4 regions of the Streptomyces sp. NPDC021020 genome follow, and region 4 is predicted to be linked to each of the others. Evidence: riboswitches for the same ligand, from Rfam matches in the RefSeq annotation. Region 4 holds a riboswitch; each other region holds the start of a gene.
The links. Region 4 has a riboswitch for fluoride ahead of ACH4SL_RS11665 (DUF2180 family protein). Riboswitches for the same ligand answer to the same signal wherever they lie in the genome.

Region 1: it holds a riboswitch for fluoride, as region 4 does, so the genes downstream of both, ACH4SL_RS06910 (NUDIX domain-containing protein) here and ACH4SL_RS11665 (DUF2180 family protein) in region 4, are expected to answer to the same signal.
Region 2: it holds a riboswitch for fluoride, as region 4 does, so the genes downstream of both, ACH4SL_RS06965 (respiratory chain complex I subunit 1 family protein) here and ACH4SL_RS11665 (DUF2180 family protein) in region 4, are expected to answer to the same signal.
Region 3: it holds a riboswitch for fluoride, as region 4 does, so the genes downstream of both, ACH4SL_RS06930 (inorganic diphosphatase) here and ACH4SL_RS11665 (DUF2180 family protein) in region 4, are expected to answer to the same signal.

What each region holds. Positions count from the first base shown of each region.
Region 1 is NZ_JBIRQQ010000002.1:579,368-584,479, reverse strand. It holds gene ACH4SL_RS06915 (hypothetical protein) at 1-1,467, shown strand, start outside; gene ACH4SL_RS06910 (NUDIX domain-containing protein) at 1,502-2,014, opposite strand; fluoride riboswitch at 2,060-2,121, opposite strand; gene ACH4SL_RS06905 (MFS transporter) at 2,204-3,442, opposite strand; gene ilvD (dihydroxy-acid dehydratase) at 3,611-5,112, opposite strand, start outside.
Region 2 is NZ_JBIRQQ010000002.1:593,567-598,678, reverse strand. It holds gene ACH4SL_RS06980 (NmrA family NAD(P)-binding protein) at 1-682, opposite strand, end outside; gene ACH4SL_RS06975 (TetR/AcrR family transcriptional regulator) at 795-1,586, shown strand; gene ACH4SL_RS06970 (phosphopyruvate hydratase) at 1,677-2,936, opposite strand; fluoride riboswitch at 3,309-3,374, shown strand; gene ACH4SL_RS06965 (respiratory chain complex I subunit 1 family protein) at 3,417-4,382, shown strand; gene ACH4SL_RS06960 (hydrogenase) at 4,382-5,074, shown strand; gene ACH4SL_RS06955 (proton-conducting transporter membrane subunit) at 5,082-5,112, shown strand, end outside.
Region 3 is NZ_JBIRQQ010000002.1:585,304-590,415, forward strand. It holds gene ACH4SL_RS06920 (hypothetical protein) at 1-747, opposite strand, end outside; gene ACH4SL_RS06925 (DUF190 domain-containing protein) at 791-1,144, opposite strand; gene ACH4SL_RS06930 (inorganic diphosphatase) at 1,141-1,650, opposite strand; fluoride riboswitch at 1,843-1,909, opposite strand; gene ACH4SL_RS06935 (universal stress protein) at 1,969-2,418, opposite strand; gene ACH4SL_RS06940 (proton-conducting transporter membrane subunit) at 2,472-4,529, opposite strand; gene ACH4SL_RS06945 (ferredoxin) at 4,526-5,112, opposite strand, start outside.
Region 4 is NZ_JBIRQQ010000003.1:748,358-753,469, forward strand. It holds gene ACH4SL_RS11645 (phosphotransferase) at 1-125, opposite strand, end outside; gene ACH4SL_RS11650 (DUF211 domain-containing protein) at 328-612, shown strand; gene ACH4SL_RS11655 (hypothetical protein) at 609-1,154, shown strand; gene ACH4SL_RS11660 (MFS transporter) at 1,185-2,384, opposite strand; fluoride riboswitch at 2,739-2,821, shown strand; gene ACH4SL_RS11665 (DUF2180 family protein) at 2,997-3,203, shown strand; gene ACH4SL_RS11670 (LamG-like jellyroll fold domain-containing protein) at 3,338-5,112, shown strand, end outside.

The DNA.
Region 1 (5,112 bases), on a different contig from region 4:
GACTGGCAGGGGGAACTCCCCGCGCAGACGTCCGATCTCACCCGCGACCTGGACCTGGACACCCTTTTCGACGCCATGGCCGGCGACGACGACTTCCTCCGCGACGTCTCCACCCGCGTCCTGCTGAACGGGCTGCTCGACCCCGAGGTCATCGTCTACCGCCAGCGGATCCTCGCCGACGCCCTGGCCCACCCCGACGTCGTACGCGACCTCTACGCGACCGCCGTTTCCGCGATCAACGGCGAGCGGCGGGTCTTCGGCAGCTTCCTGCACACCGCCGACTCGATCCTCCACCGGGCCGTGGAGGTCCTCGACCTGTTCATGGACCACCTGCACAGGCTGCGGCACGTGCAGGACGAACACGCCGCCGCGTTCGGCTCGGAGGGCTTCACGCGGTTCTTCGCCATGCTCGCGACGGAGCTGGACGACGACTACTTCGCCACCGTGGAGGAGCACCTCACGCAGCTGAAGTTCCGGGGCGGTGTCCAGGTCGGCGCCGCCCTCGGCCAAGGGCTCAAGGGCACCGGCTACGTCCTGCGCGAACCGCCCTCCCGGCAGGGCTGGCTGGACCGGCTCACCAGCAGCGCGCCCACCTCGTACACCTACCGCGTACCGGACCGGGACGAGGCCGGCGCACAGTACCTGGGGGATCTGCGCGGGCGCGGCATCAACCTGGCCGCCGACGCGCTGGCCCGCTCCGCCGACCACATCCTCGGCTTCTTCGTCATGCTCCGCCACGAACTGGGTTTCTACGTCGCGTGCCTGAACCTGCACCACCTACTGGAGGGCAAGGACGAGCCTGTCTGCTTCCCCGAGCCGCTGCCGGCCGGCGCGCCGGTCCTGTCCTGCCGGGGCCTGTACGACACGTGCCTGGCGCTGCGCCGCGAGGAGCCCGTCGTCGGCAACGACGTCGATGCCGACGGACCGGGCCTGCTGGTGGTCACCGGAGCGAACGAGGGAGGGAAGTCCACCTTCCTGCGCAGTGCCGGACTCGCCCAGATCATGATGCAGGCCGGCATGTTCGTCTCCGCCGACCACTACACCGCCGACATCCGGGACGCGGTGTTCACGCACTGCCGCCGCGAGGAGGACCCGGACATGGCCAGCGGCAAGTTCGACGAGGAACTGGCCCGGATGAACGACATCGTCGGCCGCCTCACCCCCGGCAGCTTCGTGCTGTTCAACGAGTCCTTCGCCGCGACCAACGAACGCGAAGGCTCGGAGATCGCCCGGCAGATCTTCCGGGCGCTGCGCGAAGCCGGAGTGAAGATCCTCTGCGTGACGCACCTGTACGACCTCGCCTCCAGCCTCCGAACGCACTACGGCACGGACGCGCTGTTCCTCAGAGCGGAGCGTCGCGCGGACGGCACCCGCACCTTCCGCCTCGTCGAGGGGCCCCCGGAGCCGACCAGCCACGGCGAGGACCTGTACGAGCAGGTGTACGGCACCACCGCGCGCCGCCCCTAGCCGGTCGCCCCTCCCCACCCGGGAGGTGAGGTGCTCACCGCGGCGGCGGGTACATCCCCATCGCCGGAGTCGTCGTGTCCTCCGGGCCCGGCTCCTCGTCCTGGTCGGCCAGCTCGCGGCGGTGCAGGTCGTGCAGGCCGTGGAGGTGCCCGCTGATCGACGGGCGCAGGGTCAGGCGGGCGAGCGCCGAGAGGGGTACGAAGTACGGTTGCCGGCCGCTCTCGCACGCACGCGGCTCACCGTGGACCTTCTCCAGCGGGAAGAGGACGACTTCGACCATGTAGCGGCCCGAGGCCTCGTCGTGGACCTCCTGGAAGAGCCCGCAGCGCAGCCGGCCTGCTTCGAGCCCCGTTTCCTCACGCAGCTCCCGGCGACCGCAGGCCGCCAGGCCTTCGTCGGCGCGGACGTGGCCGCCCGGGACCTTCCACACCGTCGAGCCGTTCTCCTGGCTCCGTACCAGGAGCACGGAATCGTCGCGGAAGACGGCGACGCAGCAGCGGGTCTCCGGAGACCGATCGGACCCCGGGTGCTCGGAAACCATGGTCATGGCGGCATCTCCGACCGTAAGGCACCCCTGCTCGCAGGGATGCGCGGTGGAACAGAGGCCATCAGCGGATCTCCGCGGTCGGGGCGAGCCTCATCGCCACAGGCCTCCATCGTCGCGCGACCGGTCGCCCCCGGCAAACGGACGCCGGCCGACGGATCCTTCCGCGCGGTCGGCCGGGGCCGGAGGGCGTCAGGCACGCGGGACACGCAGGGCGAGAAGCAGCACGAGGGCGGCGGTCTGGACGGCGGCCACGGTGGTGATCAGCGCGGGGACGGAGACCTCGTAGAGGGCCCCGGTCAGAGCGCCGCCGGCCAGGGTGGCGACACCCATGGCCGATGCGAAGAGGCCGTACGCGGTGGCGCGGCGGCCGGCGGGGACCAGGTCGGCGACCGTGGCCCGCAGGGTCGACTCCTGGATACCGAGGGCAGCGCCCCACAGCAGCGCGCCGAGCACGGCCGGCCACACGGCGTCGGTGAACGCCAGAACGGGCACGACGGCGGACAGCACGGGCAGGGCGGCCAGGACGCGGGCGCCCCAGCGATCGTAGAGCCAGCCGGTGGCCAGTGCGGCGAGCGCGTCCACTGCCATGGCGGCGGCGTAGAGCACCGGCACAGCGGCGGTGGGCAGCAGGTGATGCCGCACCAGGTGGTAGGAGAGGACGCCGAAGGTGGCGAATCCGACCATGGTCGCGCCGGTGAAGCCCGCGTACACCCAGAACGCCCTCGGCAGCCGCACGCGTATCCGCTGCTCGGGGGCGACACTGACGGGCACGGGGCCGGCCGCGGCCTCGTAGGCGACGGGGTCGGGCACGCGGGCGCGCAACCGGACGAGCAGCGCCAGCGCGACCGCCCCGGGCAGGGCGAGCAGGCCCAGAGCGGGGCCGTAGCCGTTGCCGGAAAGGGCGAGGATCCCGGCGACCGTCAGCGGACCGAGCACCGCGCCGACCTGGTCCAACGCCTCGTGCACAGCGAATCCCCGGCCACGGCCGGTGGCCGCGGTGGCATGGGACAGGAGGGTGTCCTTGGCCGGGGAGCGCACGGCCTTGCCGACGCGTTCGGCGATCACGAGAGCGCAAGCCGCCCACAGCGCCCCCGCGAGGCCGAGGACCGGCACGGTGACCGCGGTGAGCGCGTACCCGGCGACGGTCCAGGCCCAGAACCGGCGGGTACGGTCGGCCAGCGGCCCGGAGACCAGCCGGAGCCCCAGCGCGGCGGCCTCGCCCACCCCGGTCACCACGCCCACCACCAGAGCCGAGGCCCCCAGGTGGGCGAGCAGCGGCCCGGTGACCGAGCGCGCGCCCTCGTAGACGAAGTCCATCAGCAGGCTGACGGTCCCGAAGGCCATCACGAAGCGCCACGCCGTCAGCCGAGGCGCCGACGCGCGCACAGGGGCGACGACGGGCGGGGGGTTGACGTCGTCGGCCGTCACCGCGCCGCCTCCCGAGCGGGAGGAGCCGACTCCACCCGGACGGCCTTCACCACGCACCGCCACGGCCGCCGTGGGGCAGGGTGGAAGCACGTGACGTGCTGGGTGCCGCCGCCGGGGGCCGGCCGGCGTGACGCCGGGTCAGCCCCCGGCGGGCGTCCGGCGACCGCATCAGGGGAGCAGCGTGACATCGCGCACGGCTCCGGTGTCCGCGCTGGTTGCCATCGCCGCGTACGCCCTCAGGGCCGGTGAGACCTGGCGGTCGCGGTCGCGGGGCGCGTACGTCCCGCTGAGCGCGGCACGGCGTTCCGCCAACTCGGCTTCGCCCACCAGCACGTCGATGGAGCGCTCCGGGATGTCGATGCGGATCGGGTCGCCGTCCCTGACGAGGGCGATCGTGCCGCCGGCGGCCGCCTCCGGGGAGACGTGGCCGACGGACAGGCCCGACGTGCCGCCGGAGAAACGGCCGTCGGTGGCCAGCGCGCACGACGTGCCGAGGCCCCGGCCCTTCAGATAAGCGGTCGGGTAGAGCATCTCCTGCATGCCCGGGCCGCCCTTGGGGCCCTCGTAGCGGACGACGACCACGTCCCCGGGCCTCACCCGCCCGCCGAGGATCACCTCGACGGCCTGCTCCTGGGAGTCCACGACGACGGCGGGCCCCTGGAAGGACAGGTTCGCCTCGTCGACCCCGGCTGTCTTGACCGCACACCCGTCAACGGCCAGGTTTCCGTACAGGACGGCGAGCCCCCCGTCGGCGGAGTACGCGTGTGCCGGGTCACGCACGCACCCCGACACGGCATCGACGTCCAGCGATTCCCACCGTTCCGACTGCGAGAACGCCTGCGCGGAGCGCACACAGCCGGGGGCGGCGTGGAACAGCTCCACCGCCCGCGGTGACGGGGAGCCGCCGCGCACGTCCCACTGCTTGAGCCAGTCGGCCGGCGAGGCGGAATGGACGGTGTGGACGTCCTCGTCGAGGAGACCGGCCCGGTGCAGCTCGCCGAGGATGGCGGGGATGCCGCCCGCGCGGTGCACGTCCTCCATGTGGAAGGTGCTGCTGGGCGCGACTTTGCACAGGCAGGGAACGCCACGTGAGAGGCGGTCGATGTCGGCGAGGGTGAAAGGGACGTCCGCTTCGCGAGCGGCCGCGAGCAGGTGCAGGATCGTGTTGGTGGAGCCGCCCATCGCGATGTCCAGGGCCATCGCGTTCTCGAACGCGGCGCCGGTGGCGATGGCGCGCGGCAGCACGGTGGCGTCGTCCTGCTCGTAGTGGCGCCGGGTCAGCTCGACCACGGTGCGGCCCGCGTCCTCGTACAGCGCCCTGCGGGCGGTGTGGGTGGCCAGGACCGTGCCGTTGCCCGGGAGTGCCAGGCCCAGCGCCTCGACCAGGCAGTTCATCGAATTGGCGGTGAACATCCCCGAGCACGACCCGCAGGTGGGGCAGGCGGCTTCCTCGACCCGCGCCAGCTCGCTGTCGGAGACCGACGGGTCGACCGCTTCCGACATCGCGTTGATCAGGTCCAGCTTGCGGACCGTGCCGTCGACCAGCGTCGCCCGCCCGGCCTCCATCGGACCGCCGGAGACGAAGACCGTCGGGATGTCCAGCCGCAGCGCGGCCATCAGCATGCCCGGGGTGATCTTGTCGCAGTTGGAGATGCAGATCAGCGCGTCCG
Region 2 (5,112 bases), on a different contig from region 4:
GGCCGGCGAAGCGCTCCGGTTGGTCGAAGGCCAGGGCGGCGAACTCGGCGATGTCCTCCAGGGCGATGATCTGCAAGGGCTCGTCCGGCGGGAAGAAGTGTCGGTGGACACCGCCGGCGAAGCCGTCGAGGCCGAGGCCGGGCGTGCCGAGGTAGTTGGACATGAAGCGCACCGGGCGCAGCACGGTCACCTGCGGGACGCGCTCGCGCAAATACCCCTCGATGTCCCGCTTGCCCGGGGCCGCGAACGCGGCGCCGGAGGTCGAGGCGACGCCCGTGAAGACCACGTGGCGGACCCCCGCGGCGACCGCTGCGTCGGCCAGGGCCCGGCCGCGGGCGACCTCCAGGGCCTGGTCGCTGCCTCCCGGCCCGTACGTGGTCGGCGGTACGGCGAACAGCCCGGCGGCGCCCTCCAGGGCCGGGGCCAGGGTCGACGGCTCGTCGAAGTCCGCGACGACGAGTTCGGCGCCGATGTCGGCGAGCGCCCCGGCGCGGGGCGAGGCCTTGTCGCGGACGAGCGCCCGTACCGCGCGCCCGCCGGCCAGCAGCCGCCGGGCGGTCGCGCCGCCCTGGTTGCCGGTGGCGCCGGTCACGACGACGAGCCCGTCGGCCGGGCCCGCAGCGGGGTCGGGGGCGGGTTCCGGGGCAGGCCCGACGACAGGGGTGGGCCGGGTGGCGGTCATGGTCGTATCTCCCTTTCCCCGGGGGCTGGTTGGCAGGGAACACACGCGGCGGCCCCGGGACAGATGGAATACTTCAACCCGGTTGAGCGCCGTCCTCAAGGGGTTTCGTGACATGACCGCAGTGACCGCCGGGGGCGACCGGGCCGACGCCCGCCGCAACCGGGCCAAAGTGCTGTCCGCCGCGGGCCAGGCCTTCGCGGCCGGCGGGCTGGAGGTCCCGCTCGGCGAGATCGCCCGCCGTGCGGGCGTCGGCGCGGGCACCGTGTACCGGCACTTCCCGACGAAGCAGGCCCTGCTGGAGGCGGTGTTCGCCCGGCACCTGGACGGCCTCGCCGCCTCCGGGGAGCGGCGTTCGGCCGGGTCGGGGCCCACCGAGGCGTTCTTCGGGTTCGTCATGGACGTGGTCGAGATGTCGCACCGCGGCGGCCCCGTGTGCGAGGTCGCCGCCGCCGAGGCCGGCTGGCCGCGCCCGGCGCTGACCGCCTCCCTGCTGCGCTTCCGCCAGGTCCTGACCGCCCTGCTGCACGCCGCGCAGCGCGCCGGGGGCGTCCACCCGGACATCGGCCCGGAGGACGTCGTCGCCCTCACCGTCGGGTGCGCGGCGACGCTGGCCGCCCGCCGCGACCGCGCGGAGGGCCTCCGGCTCGTCCGGCTGACCCTCGACGGCCTGCGGACCGCCCCTGTCACGCAACGCACCGCGTTTCGTGACAACACCGCCCGCGGCCGGGATTCCGCCCCGCGCTGCGAGGAGTGCGGAAACGGGCTCGCGCCCCGGCCCACCGGCCGTCCCGTCCGCTTCTGCGGCGCAGCCTGCCGCCAGCGGGCGCACCGCCGCCGGCTCGCGTCCCCACCGGGCGGCGAGGCCGTCCACCCGGCGCCCGAGGTCCGCCGTCCCGCCCCTTGACCTTTGGTACCGGCCGTCGGGCGGCGGTACGTCGAGGCCACGCCGATGACGGCGTCGGGTCCGGCGCGGAGATCGCCGCGGCGCGGGCCGTCAGGGCAGGCCGTACGGCAGTGCGGGGCACGCGTCGGCGAGTGCGAGGAGCCGGTTGTATTTCGCGACGCGTTCTCCGCCGGCGGGGGCGCCGGACTTGATCTGCCCGGCTCCGGTGCCGACCGCGAGATCGGCGATGAACGGGTCGACGGTCTCTCCGGGACGGTGGGAGACCATCTGTGCGTAACCGGCGCCGCGACAGATACGCATGGCTTCCAGCGTCTCGGTCACCGTACCGGTCTGGTCGACGGCGATGAGCGCGCAGTTTCCGGTGCGGCGGTCGACGGCCGCGGTGGCGGTGGACGGGTCGGTGGTGAGGACATCGCGGACCAGCTGGACGCGGTCGGCGAGCCGTGCGGTCAGGCGGGTCCAGCCGTCCACGTCGTCCTCGGCAAGTGCGTTCTCGATGCTCCAGATCGGGAAGCGGTCGACGAGGTCCTCGTAGCGGTCGACGAGCTGGTCCGCGCCGAGGCTCTTCCCCGCCACCAGGTATCGGTCCTGGTCCCGGAGGATTCCGGCGGCGGCGTTCACGGAGATGGCGACGCCGTCGCGGCCGGGGGCGTAGCCGGCGTCGGTGATCGCCTCGACGAGCAGGGTCAGGACGTCCTGGGGGCGGCCGGCCGGGGCGAATCCGCCGCCGTCTCCCAGCGCGGTGGAGCAGCCGGCCGCGGCCAGGCTGGCTCGCAGCCGCCCGTAGATCTCTGCGCCTGCCCGCACGGCGTCGGACAGGGACGGGGCGCCCAGCGGAGCGACCATGAATTCCCGGAAGGCCAGGTCCGTCGCTGCGTCGGCGCCGGCGTCGACCACGGTGATGTGCGGAACGGGGAGGCGGGGGGCGGTGCGGGCGACTCCCGCCAGGGACTCCCACAGGTGCATGCCCTTGGCCGCGGCCTCGGCCCGTGCCGCGGCGAGGGAGACTCCGGCGACTGCGTGGACGCCGTAGCGGGACTTCGTGCCCGTGCCGTCCATGATGATCAGGGCCGCGTCGACCTCCACGGCGGAGGCGAAGTCCCGGCCGAGGACGGCGTCGGCGATCTCGCCGTTGACGTAGGCGACGGCGTCGCGGACGCCTTGGCCGTGGAAACGGGCGGGGTCCGCGTCGCGCCGTTCGGTCGCCCCGCGGCCACCGGCGGAACCTCCGGACGGCACACCGGCCCCCACTCGCCTGCCGTCGGCCAGGGTGAGGGTGACGGCCAGGGTGGGACGCCCCTGGGAGTCCAGGATCTCCGCGGCGCGCAGTCCGGAGAAGCGCAGCGTCATATCTCTTCCCCGGCGTGGCTGAGGAGCCGTCCGTCCGGCGGCAGTTGCCGTGGCGTGCCCGGCAGCCGATCCGGCGCAAGGGCTCCGGGCAGGGCGGGTGCGGGCATGGGTCCTCCTGGTTGCCATCTCAACCAGGGACCGTCAGCGGCATGGTGCCGCGGTTGCGGTGAGCCCCATCACCGGCGCGCCTGAGCGATGTGCTCAGTCTGCCCCACCTGAGCTGTCGCCGACATGCCTCGAACGGTGAAACGTCGATCCGTCCAGCAGGGCGTGCGCGGGGCCCGCCACTGCGCCAGGCGGGGGATGTCCGTCCCGGACTCGGAGGACATCGCTGCGTGGTCCTTTGCGGGCCGCCCGGTCGCGCGTCCATCATCGGAGGCAGGCGATGAGGCCCGCCTTCAACCGCGGTTGTGCGCCGCTGATGGCTTCTACCGACGAACCCGCACCGATTCGTGGTGCCCGTGTCCCGGTGGAGGCCCGATGGCGAGCGTGGTCCTTCCCGTCCCCTTGGTGCAGGCCCTCCAGCCGCTGACCGTACTGGTGGCCGCACCGGGCCTTTCGGGTGCGATCGCGAAGATCGAGGCGCGGATCCAGGGCCGCCGCGGGCCGCGTGTGCTCCAGCCGTACTACGACCTGGCGAAGCTGTTCGGCAAGGAGTCCCTGGCGCCCGAAGGCGCGAGCCCGTTCTTCCTGCTGGCCCCGGTGGTGGCCATGGCCTGCTACATGACCGTGCCGCTGCTCATCCCGGTGCTCACCACGTTCGGCCTCCCGCTGGGCTACATGGGCGACATCATCGGCGGGAGCTTCCTGCTGAGCCTCGCCAGTTTCGGAGTCGCGGTCGCCGCGGCCGAGACCGGCGCACCGTACGCGCAGCTCGGCGCCAGCCGTTCCAAGACCTTCGGCGCGATCACCGAACCCGTGATGCTCTTCGTGGTCTTCACCGTCGCCCTGGTCACGACCACCGACCTGCCGTACGCGCAGGCGGCCACCGTCCGCTCCTCGGCCAATCAGATCATCAGGCCGGGGCATCTGCTGGCCGGCGCCGCGCTGTTCCTGGTGATCCTCTACGAGACCGCGCGTATCCCGGTGGAGACGCACACCGGCACCAACGAGTTCGGGATGATCGAGGAAGCCCGCACGCTGGAGCATTCGGGCCCCTACTTCGCGCTCCTGACCTGGGGATCGGCGTGCAAGCAGCTGATCCTCTACACGATCCTGATCGATGTCTTCCTCGCGCCGTGGGGCCTGGCATCCGGCACGCACGCCGGTCCCGTGGCGCTGGCGGTCCTGGCGCTTCTCGGCAAAGCGCTCCTGCTGGGCTGCGTGGTGGCGGTCATCGACAACACCTTCGCCAAACTGCGGCTGTTCAAGATCTCCGAGTTCGTCTCGGCGGCCTTCCTGCTGGCGGTCCTCGCGGTGTTCACCCTCTACCTGGGGGGCGGCTGATGGGCCCCGGACCTCTCGTGCTCGCGGCCGGCGACGCTCCCACCACCTTCGAGGGCGCCACCAACACGGTGGCCGTCCTGCTGCTGCTCACCGAGTTCGCGATGCTGCGCGCCGCCCTGTCCCGCTCACAGGTCCGGCTGTACGCGGTCCAGTCGCTGCTGGTGTCGCTCCTCGCCGCGATCGTGGCGGCCGACCGGGATCTTCCGGAGCTCTACGCGCTGGCCGCGGTCTCCCTGGCGCTGAAGGTGATCGCGGTGCCCTGGGTGATCACCCGGCTGCTGCGCGACGCGGGAGCCGAGATCGCCGGGTCCGGGGCGATCGGCGTGGCCAGCGCGACACTGCTGGCCCTGGCGCTGGCAGGTTTCGGCTTCTTCGTGCTCGGCTCCCTGGACATCAGCAGTCCCTTCCTGCCGCAGGCGGCACTGGGCCTGTCGATGTCGATCGTGCTGGTGGCCTTCGTCCTGATGATCGTCCGCCGGGACGTCGTCTCGCAGGCGGTGGGGTTCTTCTCCCTGGAGAACGGCGTCTCCCTCGCGTCGCTGGTGGTCGCCGCCGGTATGCCGCTGATCATCGAGGTGGCGTTCCTGTTCGACCTGCTGGTGGCCGTCGTGGTGTTCGGCGTGCTGATGCGCGTCCACCACCACCGCACCGCCTCGCTGTCCACCGTCCCTCTCACCAAGCTCCGGGGGTGACGGCACGGTGAAGGCCGTACCGGTCCTGCTCGCGCTCC
Region 3 (5,112 bases), on a different contig from region 4:
GCAGTAGGCGTCCAGCTCGGCGAAGACGTCGGGAAAGAGCCTCGCCACCCGGTCGAGCACCGCTTCCTCGACGTGGTTCATGGCGATGTCCGAGCGGTAGGGGACACGGTGGTCCGTGGGCTCCCCCTGGCTGAACTTCTCGAAGACACCCACGACGTGGGCGCCGTAGTCGACCTGCTCCAGGCCGCCGCTGACCCGGACCCGGCCCGGGGTGATGTGCAGGCTGTAGCGGACCTCCGACAGCCGGGTGGCCAGGCTCCCGGTGGCTTCGGACAGCCCGCGGAAACGGTCACCGGAGCGGTAGGCGGCGACGTGGTCGCGGACCGCCGCCATCCCGGCGGACCGCAGGTCGCCGCGGTCGAGGACTTCCGCGACCTCCCCGACCGCCCGGCAGTACGTGCCGACGGCGTCCAGAAACCAGCTCTCGCGCTGGTAGGGGTGGTGCAGCCGGTGGGCCTGCCGCAACTGCTGCCGCGCCTCCCGCATCCGGCTCCCGAAGGCCGCGACACCGGCGACGAGGTCCGGGTCCTCCAGATCCCGGAACACCGCCTGACGGTGGGCGACCGTCTCCAGGGTGCGGATCGGGGTGTGGAAGAAGGGCGCGAGATCGTGGTCCTTGCGGCCCGCGGTGAGGTCGCGGACGACCTGGTCGAGGTTGAGGTCGCCGAAGAACGAGGGCTCCCCGGCCGCGGGGAGCGCCGCGTCCGCGGCGTCGGTGAACAGCACGCTGGGCAGTGGCTCGGCCATGGCAGGGGTCCTCCGCGACGACGGTGTGGCGCGTGCCTGTCCGTCAGACATCCCCGCCCCCGCCGTCCCGTCCGACGTGGCGGACCACTTCCACCTCCTCCATGATCATCAAACCTGGCGCGGGAAGCTCGTCGAGCTCCGGAAGGAAGCCGCGTACCCGCTCCTCGGAGTCGACGACGACCACCGCCACGGGCAGGTCCTCGCTGAGGGAGAGGAACCGGGCGGTGTGGAGGGAGGAGGAGCTGCCGTAGCCCTCGACGCCGTGGAAGACCGACGCTCCGGCCAGGCCGGCGCCGTGGGCGCGGTGGACGATCTCGGCGAACAGGGGCTTGTGGTGCCAGGTGTCGGATTCGCTGAGGAAGATGGTCAGCTTCACCGCGTTTCCGGTCTGCTTCATCGACGGCTCCCCGTGGTGTCGGCAGCGTGGGCGACCGCGCGCTCGCGCGAGGCCCTGATCTCCTCGTAAGTGCGCTCCCGGCCCTCCCAGTGGGAGCCCTCGACGGATTTGCCGGGCTCCAGGTCCTTGTAGACCTCGAAGAAGTGGGTGATCTCCAGCCGCTGGAAGTCCGGGACGTCCGCGATGTCCTGGAGGCCGGCGTAACGGGGGTCGTGCGCCGGTACGCACAGGACCTTCTCGTCCGGTCCGTGTTCGTCCGTCATGGAGAACATGCCCACGGCCCGGCATTCGATCGCACAGCCCGGGAAGGTCGGCTCCCCCGTCAGCACCAGGGCGTCCAGCGGATCGCCGTCCCCGCCGAGCGTCCCCTCCACGTAGCCGTAGTCGGCCGGGTACTGCGTGGAGGTGAACAGCATGCGGTCCAGCCGGATCCGGTGCAGTGTGTGATCCATCTCGTACTTGTTCCGCGATCCCTGCGGGACCTCCACGACGACGGTGAAATTCATGAGTGATCTCCTGCTCGGTGGGCGGAGGGGTCCGGCGGGATCCACGGTGCGCGGACGGACCCGTGGCGGCCTTCACACGGGTGTCCGGGGCAACAGGAACGGTCGGGGGAGCGCCCGACGGCGCGTGCACGCGCGGGGAACCGGACGGAGACTGCGGAATCGGGCATGAGGACTCCTGGTCGTGTCGATCGTCAACAACCAGGGACCGTCAGCGACCTCGTAGGCCGCGGTTGCGGTGAGCCCCATCACCGGTACAGGAAATGTACACCGTCGGCCCGCTCCGCCGGCCGTCCCGAACACGTGGGCGCCGTGCCGTGTTCAGCGGCCGGGCGCGGGGCTGACGAGGAGGACGGGCAGGTCCGCGTCCTGGGCGAGGGCGCGGGCGACCGGTCCGAGCCCCGCGGCACGCAGGCGGCTGTCGTCCCCGTGCCGGCCGGCGACGATCAGGTCGCAGTTGTGTGCCGTGGCGCAGGTGCGCAGCTCCCGGGCGATGTCGGTGTGCTCGCCCCATTCCAGGCGCACATGGGCTCCGTACGTGCTGACGGCGCCCGCGGCCCGGTCGAACCGGTCCTCCAGCCAACGCCGTTGGGAAGCGATGTCGCGTTGCTGCTCACCCGCGGTCTCGATGTGCTCCGGCGGGTTGAGAACGGCGCGGGCGATGACGGTTCCCCGCTCGCCGGCGAGGGCCAGCGCCGTCGTCAGCGCCGTGTGCGCGGCGGGGGACGCGTCCCAGCCCACGAGGATGCGGTGGAACGGGCTTGCGGTCATCGGGGTTTCTCCTCGGTGCCGGATCGTGGGGTGCGCGGGAATGCGGCGCCGGGTCAGGCGAAGCCCGCGACCAGGGCGAGCAGCGCGACCAGGACGACGAGCATGTAGGCGAGATAGGCGTCGAGCCGTCCGGACTGGAGCCGTTTGAAGGCCGCGACGAGGATTCCCAGGAGTGGCCGGAACGGCCGGTAGAGGTACGCCTCGACGACCTCGACCACCTCCGCCGAGTAGCTGATCACCCCGCCCGTCGCCGCTGTCGCCGACGTGGCGTCCCGCGGTGCGGCCGCGGGGTGGGCGGGGCCGGTGCGGCTGCGGGTGAGCAGGACGCCGGCGAGGACGCGCCGGGTGGGGTTGGCGTAGCCGAAGGGCGTGTACTGGTCCTGTCCGTGCACCCCGCCGCCGGCCGAGCGCCAGGCGGGGGTGCGCCGCACCCGCAGCGCGCTTCCACGGGACGCACCGAGCAGCAGCAGGAGTGCCGTCGCCAGGAAGAGCAGGGGCAGCACGACCCACAGCCAGCTCGGCGACAGGACGGAGAAGTCCCCGAACACCGGCTGGACGGCCCAGGGGGACTTCAGCGCACCGCGGCCCGCCTCCGCCGGTACGAGCTGCCGCAGACCGCGGACGACGACCCGGATCTCCAGCGGCGTCAGCGCGGCCACCAGCAGACCGCCGACGATCAGCACGAGCACCCCGAGGCGGCCGGGCAGGCCGAGGTCGTCACGGCATCCGGCGCGGCCGGGGGCGGCACCCCGGCGCGGACCGAGAACGATCATGCCGACGATCCGGACGAAGGTCACCGAGGCGAAGCCCGCGGTGAGCGCGACCAGCGCCCCCGCCACCGCGAAGGCCAGCGCGTACGGCAGATGGGGCAGCCGGAACTGCTGCATCAGGGATTCGAGCAGGAACCACTCCGAGACGAAGCCCGCCGTCGGCGGCAGCCCGGCCAGGGTGACCGCGCCGACGGCGATCGCCGCGCCCGCCCAGGGACGGCGCCGTCCCGCTCCGCGCAGCCGTTCCAGGTCACCGGTTCCCGCACCCGACTCGAACCCCGCGGCGCCGGCGAACAGCAGCGACTTGGCGAAGGCGTGCGCGACGACCTGCAGCGTGGCGGCGATCAGCCCGACCGCGGCCAGCCGCGGGCTGTCGCGGCACACCCCGACCAGGGCCACGGCGTAGCCGGTGCAGATGAGCCCGGCGTTCTCCACGCTGGAGTAGGCGATGACCCGCTCCAGGCGGTTCTGCACCGCCGCGTGGGCGATGCCCAGCAGAGCCGTGAGCGCGGAGACCACCAGCAGGGCGACCGCCAGCCAGACCGGCGGCCGGCCGAACAGGTCGAGGGTCCGCCACAGCCCGTAGAAGCCCGCGTTGACCGCGACCCCGGCCATCAGCGGGCGCAGCCCCGCGGGCGCGGCCGCGTAGCCGCGGGGCATCCACACCTGCACCGGGGCCAGGCCGACCTTGATCGCGAACCCGAGGACCAGCAGCACCCACACCGTGCCGTGCAGGGTGCCCGCGGGCAGCCGGGCGAGGTCGGCGAAGGCGAATCCGCCGGCCTTCGCGGCGGCCGCCAGCATCCCGAGCAGCAGGGCCGCGCCGGAGACCTTGCCGAAGCCGGCCGTGGCGACCGCCGCTCCGAGCCGGCGGTGCCCGGCCGAGGCGAGCAGGTAGAAGCCGACGGTCAGGGCTTCCCACGCCATCAGGAACAGGAAGACGTTGTCGGCGCTCTGCACGACGGCGACCGCCGCGAGCACCGCCGCACTGTACGTGGCCGGTCCCCGGCCGCCCGCGCGCCCCGGCGCCCAGCCCGCGGCGGTGAGGCACGCGGCGACGGCCACCGAGAACGTCAGCAGCCAGAACAGCCCGGAGAGGGGGTCCACCACCAGGCCGCTCCTGCCGAAGCCGAGCCAGGTCCCGAAGCCCAGCCCCGGCCTGTCGCCCGGGGTGTTGAGCGCCACGGCGCCGACCGCGGCGAGGCAGCCGGCCCCGGCGGCCGCAAGGACGTAGGGCACCGCGGCCTGCCAGGGGCGCCGTACGCCGCCGGGCCACGGCGCCAGGTCCGCCACGGCTGCCGCGGCGAACAGCAGCAGGCCGGCACCGATCAGCGTGCTCATCGCCGGGCCCCCTGACCGGTGATCCGGCCCGCGGCCAGCAGGAGGGCGTGCAGCAGCGAGAACGGGCTCGGCGGTGACCCCGGCACCCAGACGTCGACATCGGTCAGCGAGCCCAGCCCGCCGTGGGTGGCGTAGGAGTCGGCGAACACGCCGCCGCTGCACGCGTCGGTCCCGGCGGCGACCACCACCACCGGTTGCGCGGTGGCTTCGTACGTGCGGCGCAGCGGCGCCGCCATGCCGCGGGTGCCGGCGCCGGTGACCAGCAGGACGTCGGCGTGGCGGGGGCTGGTGGTGAAGAACATGCCGAGGCGGTGGATGTCGTAGACGGGGTTGGTCAGGGCGGCGATCTCCCACTCCTCGCTGCCGTCGGACCCGGCATCGACGTGCCGGATGTGCAGGGAGCGGCGGAAGCGGCGGGTGCGGGCGGCCAGGTCCGAACGGATCCTCTCCAGCGCGTCGTCGCTCTCGGCCTGCCCGGGTACGACGAGCGCCGAACGGGGACCACCGGCGGTGCCGGATCCCGGTGCCTCGGCGAAGACCTCGGGCCACAGGTCGGTGCAGCGGCGGCACATGATGCACCGGC
Region 4 (5,112 bases):
GCCTCCAGGTGCTCCAGCAGCGCGTGCACCGCCGGGGTCCAGCGGCGCCGCGGCCGGCGGACGGTCTCGCCGATCCGGAGCACCGCCGTGACGCTGCCCTGCTCGGTCGCGCCGTCTTCCATCATCCGATCACGGTACAGCCGGCGCCGCGTCACGGGCCCGCCGTGGGCGTCCCCGGCGACACGCACGGGGGGTCGTTGGGTTCCCGGCGTGGCGGGATGCGCTCCGGCATGCTGTCCGGACGCGGCATCCTGCTCTGCCCGGGAACGAACTCTGCGGGGCGGACATCAGGAGCGGGTGCCCGGCCCGAGCGGTGAGGAGCGCACGATGCCCATCCGGCGACTGGTTCTCGACGTCGACAAGACCGTCACCGAGCCCGACCTCGTCTATCTCGCCCGGACCATCGAGGCCTCCGCCGGGGTGCAGGCGGTGAACGTGTGCGTGACGGAGATCGACATCGAGACGGTCGGCACGGACGTCACGATCGAGGGGGACGACATCGACGTCGAAGCCCTGATGCGTGCCATCGAGCACACCGGTGCCGTCGTGCACAGCATCGACGAGGTCGTGGCCGGGGCGTACACGCTGGAGAGCAAGCCGCGGTCGCGATGAGCGGACGCGTACGGCGTCTGGTGGCGCGCAGTCAGCTGCCCCTCGTGCTGGGCCTGATGGACGGTCTGCTCAACGCGCTCACCCTGACGGCCGCTTCGCTGGTGGGCGGGGGCTCTCCGGTGACCTACCAGCTGGCCCTTCGGGTGGGAGCGGTGGCCCTGGCCACGTCGGCGTTCGCGGTCTTCGTCGCCGACTACGCCGAACGGCGTTCGTACCTGGTGCGCGCCTCCAAGGAGCTGAACCTGACGGCCCGCGGGCACCTGGCCACCACCCGGCTGGGGCATCTGGCACTGGAGCGCTCCCTGCTGGCCACCGCGCTCGCCTGCACCGCGAGCTTCGCCGGGGCGGCCCTTCCGCTGCTGGTCGGGGCGGCCGCTCCGGGTGCCTCGTGGATCGTGGCCGTGCTGGCCGTGGCGGTGCTCACGGGGCTCGGGGCGATCCTGGGGCGTCTGTTCGCCGACCGTCCGGGGCGCTGGGCGGCGGCCCTGGGCTGCGGCGGCGTGGCGGTGACGTGGCTCGGGGTGTGGCTGCACATCGCCTGATCACGGCGCTGTGGAGGAGGTGACGCGGGGTCACGCCGGAGCGCGGGGCGCCGTCCTGCGGTGGACGGCCAGGAGCAGGGGGAGCGCCGCGAGCTGGGCGACCACGGAGTAGACGACCAGGCCGTCGAGCGAGTGGTCGTACAGCACGCCCAGCACGAAGCTGCCGGCGAACCACAGGACGCCGAAGCCCGTGTCGAAGAGACCGTAGGCGGATGCCCTCCTGTCGCGGCCGACCATGCCGGTGACCGCCGCCTTGACGACGGACTCCTGGACGGCCATGCCGAGACCCCAGCAGATCACCCCGACCACGGCGAGGGCGGCGTCGCCCAGGAAGACCAGGGGCGCGAACGCGGCGGTGAGGACGGTCGCCCCGACGACGGTGAGCAGCCCGACGCGGTCGAAGAGCCGTCCCAGCACCAGCGCGGCGACCGCCTCGGTGGCCATGGCGCCCGCGTAGAGCACCGGGATCCAGTCCGCGGAGATCACATGGCCGGTGCTGAAGTGGAAGGCGATGAGGGGGTAGTCCGCGTAGCCGAGGGCGATCAGGCCCATCGCGAGCAGGTAGAGCCAGAAGACGCGCGGGATGCCGTGGCGGCCGGGGATCTCCTCCCCGGCCTCCAGGTCGCCGGGGTCGGGGTACTGCCGCCGGGCGCCGAGCAGCACCACGACGGTGAGCAGCGCCGGGACCGCGAGGATCGCGAAGCCCGCGCGGTAGCCGTGGCCGGTGGCGAGGACGGCGGCCACGATCAGCGGGCCGACCGTCGCACCGGCCGCGTCGAGCGCCTCGCGCACCCCGAAGACCCAGCCGCTGCCCAGCTCTCCGGTGGCGTGGGCGAGCATGGCGTCGCGGGCCGGGTTGCGGATCGCCCGGCCGCCGCGTTCTGCGGCGATCAGCACCGCGGCGACCTGCCAGTTGCCCGCGAGCGCCAGGGCGGGCACGGCGGCCATCTGCACGACGTAGCCGAGAAGGGTGATGGGCCAGTACCTGCCGGTGCGGTCGGCGACGAACCCCACGACGGAGCGCAGCGCGTAGCCGAGGAGTTCCCCGAAGCCCGCCACCGCGGCGACGACGGCGGCGCTCGCGCCGAGCGTGCCCAGGAAGGGGCCGGTGATGCTGCGGGCACCTTCGTGCGCCATGTCGGAGAACATGCTGACGACGCCGATGAGCAGCACGAACCGCAGCGCCGAGCGACGCACGCCGTCGGCGGCCGAGGGGCCGGGCGCCCTCACGTCCTTCCCCGGCCGGGTGCTCCCGCGCGCTTCGCCCCCGGCCGGGGCCGCGGCCGCCGTGCGGGGGTGCGGACGGATTCGGCCATGGCGGGAGTCCTCCGTGACGAGGGGACAGGAACCCCGGGCCGGTCGCGGCGGTCGCGGCCGCGGCGCAGCGGACCGCCTCGGCCTCCTCCAGGATCATCGCACCTGGGCGCGGGAAGCCCGGCGAGCTGCGGGCGCGTGTCCCGCGGGGCCGTGCCCGGAGCCCGGCGAGCTGCGGACGCGTCTCCCGCGGGGCCGTGCCGCCGCTCGGGTGCAATGCGGGCTCTGCGCCGCGGGAGCCCTTGACCTGCGACATGCCGCGCGGTTCACTCGAATCCTGGCGATGGACCCCGCCTGGGCCGACTCCGCGTCCGCCCGAACCGCCCTCCACGGCTGATGGCTCCTGACCGCTGAGTCAGTGATGCCCGCCCGCGCTGGAGGTGCCGGTGATCGTTCCCCCCACCAAGCACCCCGCGTCCCCTTCCCGCGCTCGTGCGTCGACGGCGGCGGCCACGCCCGGACCTCCCGTCCGCGCGGCCGGCGCCGGTCGTCGCGTTCCCGCTCCTCACCTGAAACGGACGGTCCCCCATGAAGTGCTTCGACTGCGACTCCGAAGGCCGTGTCTGCGACGCGGTGGCTGTCTGCACCAGCTGCGGCGCGGCGATGTGCGCCGCGCACGCGACGAGTTCACCGCTGGCGGTCGAGCGGCTGAACGGTCTGGGGGTGAGGACGCTGCCCAACGCCGCCCGGCAGATGCACTGCCCCACGTGCACCGCGGCACGGACCACCGTGTGAGTGACGGGACCCACCGCAGGAAAGCCTTGACGTGCTCATTGTGCGTGCCGCAGGCTTTCCGCTGGTCCGTGTAAGCGGTTGCTGCCTGGGGGGGTAGGTCCATGGGGTTCGGCGTGGCCGGTCGAGGCGGATTCATGAGCAGGGGCGGGGCGCTGGCGGCGTTCGTCGTGGCGGGCCTGGCGGTGGGGATGGTGCAGCCGCTGGCCACCGGCGCCGCGGCCGCACCCACGCAGGCCCCCGGCAAGGCACCGGCGTCGGGCCGGGCGGCGCAGCCGCAGGCCGCGGCGAGCGAGTCGGCGGCTCTCGCACAGGCGGCGTCGACGGGCCAACGGGTCGAGGTGACGTCGCTGCGGGACGAGTCGAGCGAGACGTACGCGACGCCCGGCGGCGGTCTGGAGACCGACCAGCATCTGCGGCCGGTCCGGGCCCGGGTGGGCGGGACGTGGAAGCCGGTCGACAACACGCTGGTCAGGCGGCCGGACGGCACGGTCGGCCCGGCGGTCGCCGCGGTGGGCCTGACGCTCTCCGGCGGCGGGAACGCCCCGCTGGTGACGATGGAGCAGGCGGGGCGGAGCCTGTCGTACACATGGCCCGCCGCCCTTCCGGCCCCGACGCTCAGCGGCGACACGGCGACGTACAAGGACGTGCTGCCCGGTGTGGATCTGCAGATGCGCGCCGACACCGACAGCTTCCACGAGGTGCTGGTCGTCAACACCGCCGCCGCGGCGAAGAACCCGGCGCTGGAGCGGCTGACGTTCGGGACGCGGACCGAGGGGCTGACCCTGGCGAAGACGGCGGACGGCGGCCTTGCGGCCACCGACACCGCGGGCGGCGGCACGGTGTTCGCCGCGGCCGCGCCGGTCATGTGGGACTCCGGTGCCGCGACCGGCACCGCGACCGGCACCGGGAGGACGGCGAAGGCGCAGGCCGACGGCGATGCCGCGAGCGGCCCGGCCGCGAAGCCCGCCGATGCGGCGGAGGGCCCGACGGAGTCCTCCCGCACGGCGCCGATCGCCGTCGCCGTCGACCCGGAAGCCTCGCAGTTGACGCTGACGCCGGACCGGTCGCTGCTGACCGGTGCGAGCACCGCGTACCCGCTGTACATCGACCCCCTGACCTACACGCCGAAGGCGGGGGATTGGACGATGGTGTCGAAGTACTGGGCGAACAGCCCGCAGTACCGCTTCAACGGCAACTCGGACTCCGGCGTGGGCGACTGCGACTGGGACTACTGCGCCCCCAACGACGTCAAGCGGCTCTTCTACTCCTTCCCGACGTCGAAGTTCGCCGGGAAGACGATCCTGGACGCCACGTTCGTCGGGCACGAGACCTGGTCGGCGTCCTGCACCGCCAAGCCGATCGAGCTGTGGCGGACGACGGGCTTCACCCCGCAGACGACGTGGACCTCGTCGGCGGACCACTGGACCCAGAAGCTGGACACCAAGACCGTCGCGCACGGCTACAGCGGCTGCGCGGCCTCCGACGTCGAGTTCAACGCCAAGGCCGGGATGCAGTACGCGGCGGCGCACAACTACGCCACGACGACCTTCGGGCTGCGGGCGGCGGACGAGTCGGACGGGCTGGGCTGGAAGCACTTCTCCGACGACGCGTACCTGCGGGTGCACTACAACGCGCCGCCCAAGCAACTGGCCATGTCGCAGCTGACGATGAGTCCGGGCGGGACGTGTCACAGCCCGTCGAGCCCGGTGCACATCGGCAAGCTGCCCTCGCTCACGGCGAGCAACGTCAAGGACCCGGACGGGGACGAGGTGGCCGTCCAGTTCCACCTCGGCTGGGACGCCGGGGACGGCAAGGGCTTCGTGACGCACTGGACGTCGGCGAAGATCGGCCCCAAGAAGTCCGGTTCGACGTTCTCCATCACCCTGACCGCTGCCCCGGGCGGCGTGAC